DNA from 4 places in the Virgibacillus sp. FSP13 genome. Region 4 is predicted to be linked to each of the others. Evidence: riboswitches for the same ligand, from Rfam matches in the RefSeq annotation. Region 4 holds a riboswitch; each other region holds the start of a gene.
What was found. A riboswitch is a leader RNA that binds a small molecule or an ion and turns the genes downstream of it on or off. The one in region 4 is predicted to bind thiamine pyrophosphate.
Positions count from the first base shown of each region.

Region 1: it holds a riboswitch for thiamine pyrophosphate, as region 4 does, so the genes downstream of both, tenA (thiaminase II) here and tenA (thiaminase II) in region 4, are expected to answer to the same signal.
Region 2: it holds a riboswitch for thiamine pyrophosphate, as region 4 does, so the genes downstream of both, ACW2QC_RS16740 (ABC transporter substrate-binding protein) here and tenA (thiaminase II) in region 4, are expected to answer to the same signal.
Region 3: it holds a riboswitch for thiamine pyrophosphate, as region 4 does, so the genes downstream of both, thiT (energy-coupled thiamine transporter ThiT) here and tenA (thiaminase II) in region 4, are expected to answer to the same signal.

Region 1 is NZ_JBSVKG010000007.1:31,630-33,832, reverse strand. Features, by position in the region: gene ACW2QC_RS08010 (PTS galactitol transporter subunit IIC) at 1-468, shown strand, start outside; gene ACW2QC_RS08005 (PTS sugar transporter subunit IIB) at 471-749, shown strand; TPP riboswitch at 784-882, shown strand; gene tenA (thiaminase II) at 955-1,653, shown strand; partial or broken gene ACW2QC_RS07995 (IS1096 element passenger TnpR family protein) at 1,719-1,985, shown strand.
Region 2 is NZ_JBSVKG010000025.1:19,582-21,784, reverse strand. Features, by position in the region: partial or broken gene ACW2QC_RS16750 (ABC transporter permease) at 1-116, opposite strand, end outside; gene ACW2QC_RS16745 (thiamine-binding protein) at 116-406, opposite strand; partial or broken gene ACW2QC_RS16740 (ABC transporter substrate-binding protein) at 466-960, opposite strand; TPP riboswitch at 1,131-1,240, opposite strand; gene ACW2QC_RS16735 (Dph6-related ATP pyrophosphatase) at 1,309-1,902, opposite strand; gene ACW2QC_RS16730 (sodium/proline symporter) at 2,142-2,203, opposite strand, start outside.
Region 3 is NZ_JBSVKG010000004.1:10,999-13,201, reverse strand. Features, by position in the region: gene ACW2QC_RS05090 (hypothetical protein) at 1-124, opposite strand, end outside; gene ACW2QC_RS05085 (hypothetical protein) at 268-414, opposite strand; gene thiT (energy-coupled thiamine transporter ThiT) at 571-1,146, opposite strand; TPP riboswitch at 1,264-1,369, opposite strand; gene ACW2QC_RS05075 (M3 family oligoendopeptidase) at 1,435-2,203, opposite strand, start outside.
Region 4 is NZ_JBSVKG010000012.1:51,401-53,603, forward strand. Features, by position in the region: gene thiD (bifunctional hydroxymethylpyrimidine kinase/phosphomethylpyrimidine kinase) at 1-419, opposite strand, end outside; gene tenA (thiaminase II) at 416-1,105, opposite strand; TPP riboswitch at 1,181-1,284, opposite strand; gene thiW (energy coupling factor transporter S component ThiW) at 1,292-1,777, opposite strand; TPP riboswitch at 1,856-1,969, opposite strand; gene ACW2QC_RS11835 (peptide MFS transporter) at 2,113-2,203, opposite strand, start outside.

The sequences.
Region 1 (2,203 bases), on a different contig from region 4:
AGGGATTTATATATAGGGATGGATAGTGCGCTATCAGTTGGTCATCCTGCTACTTTATCTGCTTCATTGCTGTTGATTCCTATTACATTATTTCTGGCTGTTATGTTGCCTGGAAATCATGTTTTACCATTTGGTGATTTGGCAACGATCCCATTTCTTGTCTGTTTAATGATCCCCGTGTTTCGTGGAAATATATTTCGAATTATTATAGCGGGAACGATTTATATTGGGGTTGGATTGCATATAGCAACATGGGTCTCACCATTATTTACCGATGTAGCAAATGCAGCTAATTTTGATATGGGGAGTAATACAAGTATATCCGCACTTGTTGATGGTGCTGTATGGACGACAGGTTTATTTGTAGGATTGGGGAAAATGTTGAGTTGGTATGGGATTGGATTAATTGGCATGATAGCAGTTGGCGGATTACTATATGTCAATAAATGGGGAAATAGAGGTGGATAGATATGAAAATAGCTTTAGTTGTTTGTGGTACAGGTGTCGCAACATCAACAGTTGTCATGGGAAAAGTAAACGAGTGGTTGATGAAAGAAAATCTACATGAACAAGTGATGCTTCATCAAGGTAACATCAATGATGCGATTAGCAAGTGGGATGATTATGATTTCGTTATATCGACAACCATTGTTCCTGAAAAGATGGAAGATAAGGTAATTAATGGTGTACCGTTGTTAACGGGGATAGGGGTTGAAGAAGTTTATAGGATGATAAAGAACAGGATTTAACATCTATAAATTAGTAATAAGTCATTTAAATATAGTCAATCACTGGGGGAGCACATTTGTGCTGAGAGAAAAAATTCGACCCTTTGAACCTGATCTGGTTAAAACTAGCGTAGGGAAGTGCAGTAATTCAATCTATTGAATTCTGTAAAACCATTCCTATGTAGTAGTGAATGATTTTTTTAATAAGAAGGAAGGGGATTTTATTATGAGCAATTTATTTACAGATCGCTTATGGAAAAAAGTCGGGCCAATCTGGAACGCTTATCTAGAACATCCTTTTGTCAAAGGACTTGGGGAAGGGTGGCTAGATCAAGAGAAATTTAAACATTGGATGAAACAAGATTATGTATATTTAATCGAGTATTCACGTCTCTTTGCTTTAGGAAGTGCAAAATCACAGAACTTAAAGACGATGACATTGTTTGCGGAACTATTGCATGGTACATTGGACATGGAAATGGACCTTCATCGAGAATATGCTAAGAAATTTAACATATCAAACGAGGAACTAGAAGCAACAGAAGCGGGAGCAACTACGACAGCGTACACGAGTTACATGCTAAATGTATCGCAACAAGGGGGCGTTGAAAATGTTGTTGCTTCCGTCCTTGCATGTGCCTGGAGCTATAACTTTATTGGGAAAAACCTAGCAGAATGGGAAGGGGCATTAGAACATCCATTTTATGGTCATTGGGTGGAGATGTACGCCTCTAATGAATTTACGGAGTTAGCTAATACATGTAAAGGTTTAATGAATGAAATAGCAAACGGTAAACCTGAACATGAACTAGCTGCACTAGAGGATATTGTTGTCAAAACAAGCTACTTTGAATACATGTTCTGGGATATGGCTGAGAGGAAGGAAAAATGGCCAGTTAAGTTTTTAAATTCCTCAACTGTATAGTCAAAACTAGCAGGAAGTATGGAGCCAAATTATTGGTAGCTTAGGAGTGATTTGATGATGACCATCTATACAGTTTCTTTATGGATGGAAAAAAGTGGTCCGATGAAAGCATTGTCGCACCAGGAGATTTTGACGGCCATCCCACTGCAGATGAAGTCAACATTGGAACAGTTGGATTGCAGTTAGGTCAACGGTTTCTGTACTTATATGATTATGGTGATGAATGGAAATTCACCATTACTGTTGAGGATATTTCAGAGGAAGAACCTGAGCCAATAACACCCTATATTGTTGCATCAAAAGGGGACGGGCCAGAACAATACTATTGGTAAAAGGAGGTGACATTCCCATCCTTTAGCACTTGGGTACGGTTCACATGAATCTTGTCCCAACAATGTATGGGATGAGTTAGTAAATCTGTCTTCCTGACTCCAAGATATAAAAGACCAATCAAAAAAGCGGGAACTTTTACCCGCTATACTTAAGCTTCGGCACACGCTGTACTGGGATGAGGCGTATGCCGAGCCTTTCTATGCAAGTAATTTTGATA
Region 2 (2,203 bases), on a different contig from region 4:
GGTGCAGGAAGGAGCCAATCCGGTATATTAAAAAGAATACTGAAAAGCTCCCACGCACTGAACAAAAGGAGGAGAACCACAGCCGGTTTCCATCCTTTTTTAATGATTCCTTTCATTAGCGATATTTCTCCGTCAATTCAGATATTGAAGCTCCATCTGGTTTATGAAACACTTTCACCTGTGAAATAATACTTTCACACCCGCTTTCCGTCATTTTAGTATTCATTTTTTCGATAATTGACAGAAGTTCCGGCAAATCGCCTTCCATTGTAGTTTCAAGTGGATTCACCTCATATTTCACTCCTGATTGAGCAATAACCTCTATTGCAGCATCTACATATGGAATCGGATCTTCCCCGTTTTTTGTCTTTGGTATAATTTGAACACTAACTAACGCATTTGCCACTTAAATACCCTCCTATTTTGGTAAAAATTCATTTGTAAAAGCTTTTTCGCTATCTAGTTGTTTCCCATATTGACAATATCCACCTCATCAGCGGAAGCATTCTCTTGGTTCATAAGGGATGTAAGAACAGCCTTCTCAACTGGCGCACCCCAACCACCATACGTTTTCCCCGCAAAGTCTTTAGGTGATGTGATTTCTTTTTCTTTTGGTGAGGCAAAACCGGATGTATTATGCTGGATCACTGCCACCTTGCACACGTGCTTCTGTAATACTTTCCTGCGCACCCACACCAAAATCGGCCTTTCCTGATGCGACAAGCTGATCAGCCCCAACTTCTCCTGGCATCATAATTTCCACGTCCAGTCCTTGTCATTAAAATATCCCTTTTTCTGTGCAACATAAATGCCAGTATGATTCGTATTTGGTGTCCAGTCCAAAACGAACTTTATTTTCTGCTTGGCGTTCTCATCTTGATCCGCACTCTTTGACTCATTGTTATCGTTACATGCCACAAGAATGGTAACCATAATTAATAACATTAAAAGCTTCTTCATTTCCTATCCTCCATGTATTTGTAATATTGTTTAGGAAAATGATCGGCACAAAGGTTTAAAAATGACAATAAAAAAACACCACCATTTTTAAACCTGGGGTGCATACAAAAAAGAAAGATTTACCTTTTCTTTTAATTCGTGCTCAAATGTGTCATTTTTACCGGACTTTTTGAACAACCTTTGATGTTCCCTACGCTGGTTTCAGCCAGATCAGGTTCCAAGGGTCAGTATCTATCGGATACAATCTCAACCAGCTCAACTGGTCCCCCCACAAAATCTATTTAATTTTGATCTTACATGTTTAAAGGTACTACATTACGATACCGTTTTCAAGAAGATTCATAATATTCAAACCAGATCGTTAAAGATTGGCCCGCCAAATACCGTTGTATGATATTCTCCCGATTCCCCCAGCGGACAAACATCCTTCTTGCTAATATCAGTAATAAACGATTCATCTATAAGACGACCAATCCAGCTTTCCGGAAGTTTTGTATTATCTACTTTGATAACCCGTGCCTGAAACTTTGAAGCTACAAATTCTCTTAATAGATCCAATACCTCATGTTGATCCGTCCACAATGGGTAAATCGGTGCTACACCAGCTTTTTCTGCAACTTGCTCTCCCCACTCACGATGTCCTTCTAAATAAATATCACCAAATGCAACACTATCAATCTTATTGTTCTTTTTTAAATCTTGTAACGTACGAACAAAATCCTGTGTATATTCCGTAAAGTCTGTCTTGATAAAATGAACCGGAATCCCAATACGTTCAGCCTGTTTTTCAATTTGATCAAGCTTCTCCCCGTGTGCGACTGTTTCCTGTTTTTCTTGCCATATCGTCGTAATGAGACAAGAAACATCGTAACCTTGTTGTTGCAAACGATATAATGCTAAACAACTATCTTTCCCACCGCTGAATGATAAAGCTATTTTCATGACTACTGGCTCCTTCTTCTACTTATTACCTATACTATATCATTCAAACCTAAAAGAAAGAAAGCCAGTGGTCAGCTGGCTCTCCCCAGGAGGTTTCATGGGTTGTAATAAATCTTCCACAAGTCTTGTTTCGATTTATACTTTATTCTATGTGCACGCTTCCTCACTTGTATTGGTATTTTCCTCAAGACAACCGTACATTTAAGCAGAATCTAGTCTATTTATAACAAGATTTTGTTTCATCGTTTAACAGTCTTTTTATCCGGAAACAACAAGCTGAATACAATCCCAAAAAATGCAG
Region 3 (2,203 bases), on a different contig from region 4:
ACACCCAGGCAATGACAAACGTTCCAAGTAATGTAGGGAGTACAACGCCACGTTTGAAAATCATTGTCAAAATAATAATTAGTGTAAATAACCCATATAGCCAATGCGATATCGTAAGCTCCACATGAACCTTCCTTTCTTCTTACGTGTGCTATAGCCTATGCAAATCGATAATAGGGAGTGAGAAAAAAGGAAGGTTCAAAAAACAATTTACTTTTGACACTGGAACAAGGTATGGTGTATTTAATTTAAAACGGACAAACGAGCTTACGCTTGTTTGTCCGTTTCAGAATCCAACTTTTCGGCACAATGATTACAATATAAGTTTCCATCTATTTGTTCACCATCAAAAAAGCCATTTTCACAATAAACAGCATCCCCACATGATTTACATTCGCCAATTAATTCCCGCAAAATGATCACCCCTATTTTCAGTATACTCAAAAAATATGCACTTCGCAAAATAGGTGCTGTGCACAAATCTATCTTTATTCATTTTCCCAAAAATAAAAGCCGTGCCAACTAAAGACAGTGGCACGACCCAACATATCGTGAGCGGAAAGCTAATGCTTATGCAGTTGCACTTAATAGTGTTCTTGGCTGTTTATGGAACAAGAAGAACACCGCGATTGTACAAATAATGAACGACGGAATAATGTATGAAATATTATAAAGCAATGAATAAATCCAGACATTCATGCCGTCAACTGCCGACTCGAAAAATACGACTCCTGCAGCAAAATGGGCAATAAAACGCAACATGGAACCGAGAAAGACACCAGTTAAAATATATGTTATAGATGTTGCCGTATTGCCTTCCTTAACTGCATGCTGAATTGGTTTTGCAAAAATGCCTGCAAAGCCGATCACAGTAAACGCTACCGCATAATCAAGCAGGCCTTGCCAAAAGTACAATATATATCCTGTGCCTAATGCTACTTGTAAAACACCCCATAGAAATCCTGACAATAATCCACCTTTTAATCCCCAACGAAAGGCGACAATAAATACCGGAATCATTGCCAATGAAATTGATCCGCCTTGTGCCCAAATTTTAAAAGATAAAAACGGAGCAAGATCCAATGCTAATGCTAACGCTGTAAAAATAGCTACTTCAATTAAAAACAATGTACGTTTCTCCTTCAAACAAATAACCTCCCCTTCTAGTAGACTAAAAATCTACCTGCGAAAATTTTGAACACAAAAAAAGCAATGTCAAAGGGGAAGCTTCCTGATGGGGAATCCGCTCACATTGCTTTTATACCATCAAAAAAGCTACCATCCCTACGCTAGTATTAACTAACAGGTTCAAAGGGTAAGAACAGCTCAGTGTTCACTCTCAGCCAAATGGGCTCCCCCTGTAGACTTTTATTTCTATGCTTTTTTCGTTACCTGTATTATAACGTATTCGCCAACCAGTGACAACGCTAGGATTTAAAGTGCCAAAAACTCCTCAACATCTTTTACACATAAACGGATGGCATTTTCCCAGAAGTCTGGTTTCGTCAAATCAATTCCTAAATGTTTTTCCGCTAAGTCTTCAACGGTCATTTTTCCGGTGTCACGAAGAAGTGCAATATAGTCATCTTCAAAACTACCACCTTTTTCAAGTGCAAATGCATAGATTCCGAGACTAAACAAATAACCGAACGTATATGGAAAATTATAAAATGGCGTTCCCGTGATGTGAAAATGCAGTTTAGACGCCCAGAAATTCGGATCGTACGTATCTAAAGCATCGCAATATGCCTCTTTTTGTGCCTCCACCATTAATTCATTTAGTCTAGGTACCGGAACCATACCTTGTTTTCGTTCATCATAAAATCGTTGCTCAAAAAGGAATCGCGCATGAATATTCATAAAAAAGGCAACACTCCGCTGTATTTTATCCTCTAGTACAGACAGTTTTTCCTCTTTGCTTTTAGCATTTTTCACTGATGCATCGGCAATAATCATTTCAGCAAACGTTGATGCCGTTTCTGCTACATTCATTGCATACCCCTGATTCAATCCATTCACATCATTCATTACATGCTGGTGGTAAGCATGGCCTAATTCATGGGCAAGGGTGGCAATATTAGAAGTTGTCCCAGAATATGTCATAAAAATACGTGTCTGTTCACTGTCTGGAAAACTTGTGCAGAATCCCCCTGGACGCTTTCCAGCACGATCTTCCGCCTCAATCCAACGATTATCAAAAGCC
Region 4 (2,203 bases):
ACATTTGGTGTAACTAACGTTGTCATGGGTAGAAGCTGGTCACGCAAATAGTCTCGGGCATCTGCTGTGATTAATGGATCACCACTGGTAGCAACCATTACAGGGTCCATGACAAAAGGGACGGATAAATGCGAAATTTTCTTGGCTATTGCATCCATTATGTCGATATTCGCAATCATTCCCGTTTTAAATGCTTGAAATGGGATATCCGAAATAACAGAATCAAGTTGTTGTTCAATCATTTTTATAGGGATATGGTGAACCTCCTGAACGCCAGTTGTGTTTTGCGCAACAACAGATGTAATCACAGACATACCGTAGCATGTAAATTCCTGGAATGTTTTTAAATCAGCCTGAATGCCGGCGCCGCCACTTGGATCGGTACCAGCAATGGTAAGTACACAAGGTATTTGAGTCATTGCTGTGTCACCAATCTTTCTCCAGGCCATTCCTCACAAGTGTATGCCATGTCCCAAAAAGCTAATTCCAATTGACAGCTTTTGCGGAATGCTTCTTTCATTCGTGAGATGTCTTTGTTTGAAGACTCATTTGCCAATTCATCTAAACGGGTTCGCATTTCCGTTGTGGTTTTTTCCATGCTATCCTCAGCATAAAAGCTGATCCATGGATAAAACGCATGATTTTTAGACGGTTTATATGTTTTCATCAATTCCTTCCCGATTTCGAGATATGTCCATGGGCAAGGAAGTAATGCACAGATTATTTCTGGCAAACTGCCCATTTGTGCATGATACATCATATGCTTCATGTAATGATCAGCAGTAGGTGGTAATGGATGCCCCTGAAGTTCGTCATACCCTACCCCGATTACCTCGCAAAAATTATGGTGAGGATGGGTTTCGCTATGCAGTACAAACTGGATTTGTTCATTAAAAAAGGACATATCTTTACGATTGTTTGATTTGGAAATCGCGATTCCGTAAATGTTGATAAATGCATTTAAATATTCAAAGTCTGCTTTAATATAATGTGCTAATGCTTCTTTAGGGACGTTTTCTTTGCCAATTCCCTGTACAAATGGATGGTTAAAGATTGCTTGAAAAATATCTTTATTTTCTTCTCTAAGATTTTGTGAAAAAGTCATTGTCATGCCTCCTTGAATTTTTAAGGAAGCTACTAGGGGAGTAGAAAAGTAGATAAATAGAGGAGAGTACATATTATTCTCGCTCGACTACTTCCCTCCGCTGGTATTAACCAGATCAGGTTCCAAGGGACTAAGGAATATTCCTATTCTCAGCCGTTACAGCGCCCCTAGTAGTTTTCCGTTATACTAAATATTTTGTGGTACTTGTTGCTTCAAGCGAACAGCTATCATCCAGCCCATCAATGCGCCTGTTCCGCTGCTCACTAGAAATGATGGGAAGAAGAACAATGCACCAACTGAACTTCCCATTAAAAGGTTGGCAAATGGTACGGCAAACAAGGAACCAATAATTCCGGTGCCAATGAATTCTCCAAGTGTAGCCCATAACTTTTTGCCAAATTTTTTGTAGAGATAACCTGCTAGAAAAGCACCAATCATCCCGCCAGGAAATGCCAATAGCGTACCAAGTCCAAGCAAATTACGGAGTAACCCAATCATAAATGCGACCATAACAGCTGGAGTTGGACCGAGCATGATTGCTGCCATGACATTGACCGCATGTTGTACAGGGTAGGCTTTGGCAACGCCTGCTGGAAACCATAGAATTTGTGCCCCAATCGTTCCAATAGCTACAAAAACTGCCATTGTTGTTAGTAAACGCGTTCGATTCATCTGATTCCCCCTTTCAAATAAAATAAAAAAGCTAGATCCTGATAAAGGGACCTAGCTGGTGGGATTAGTTTATGGACATAATGCCACTCACTACTTCCCTCCGCTGGTGTTAACCAGATCAGGTCCATAAGAGTCGGAAAGCAGTTCGGCCTTCCTCTCAGCCCACGATTTTGGGCACCCCTAGTAGTTGAACTATTATAATTTGCTTGTTGATTCTTATCTTAACAGAGGTCTTTCCATTTGTCACCAGTCTATAACAAATATTTTTCTCTCAACAATTCTTAAAGAAAGAAGGGCCGCTCCAAAACCAAAAGTTTGAAGCGGCCCTTTTTCAGTTAATCAATTCCCCGCATAAACACGTGAATTTTCTTTGATGCGGCAAATAGAATGAAACCAAGTAAGATGGATATTCCACCAATGATGCCG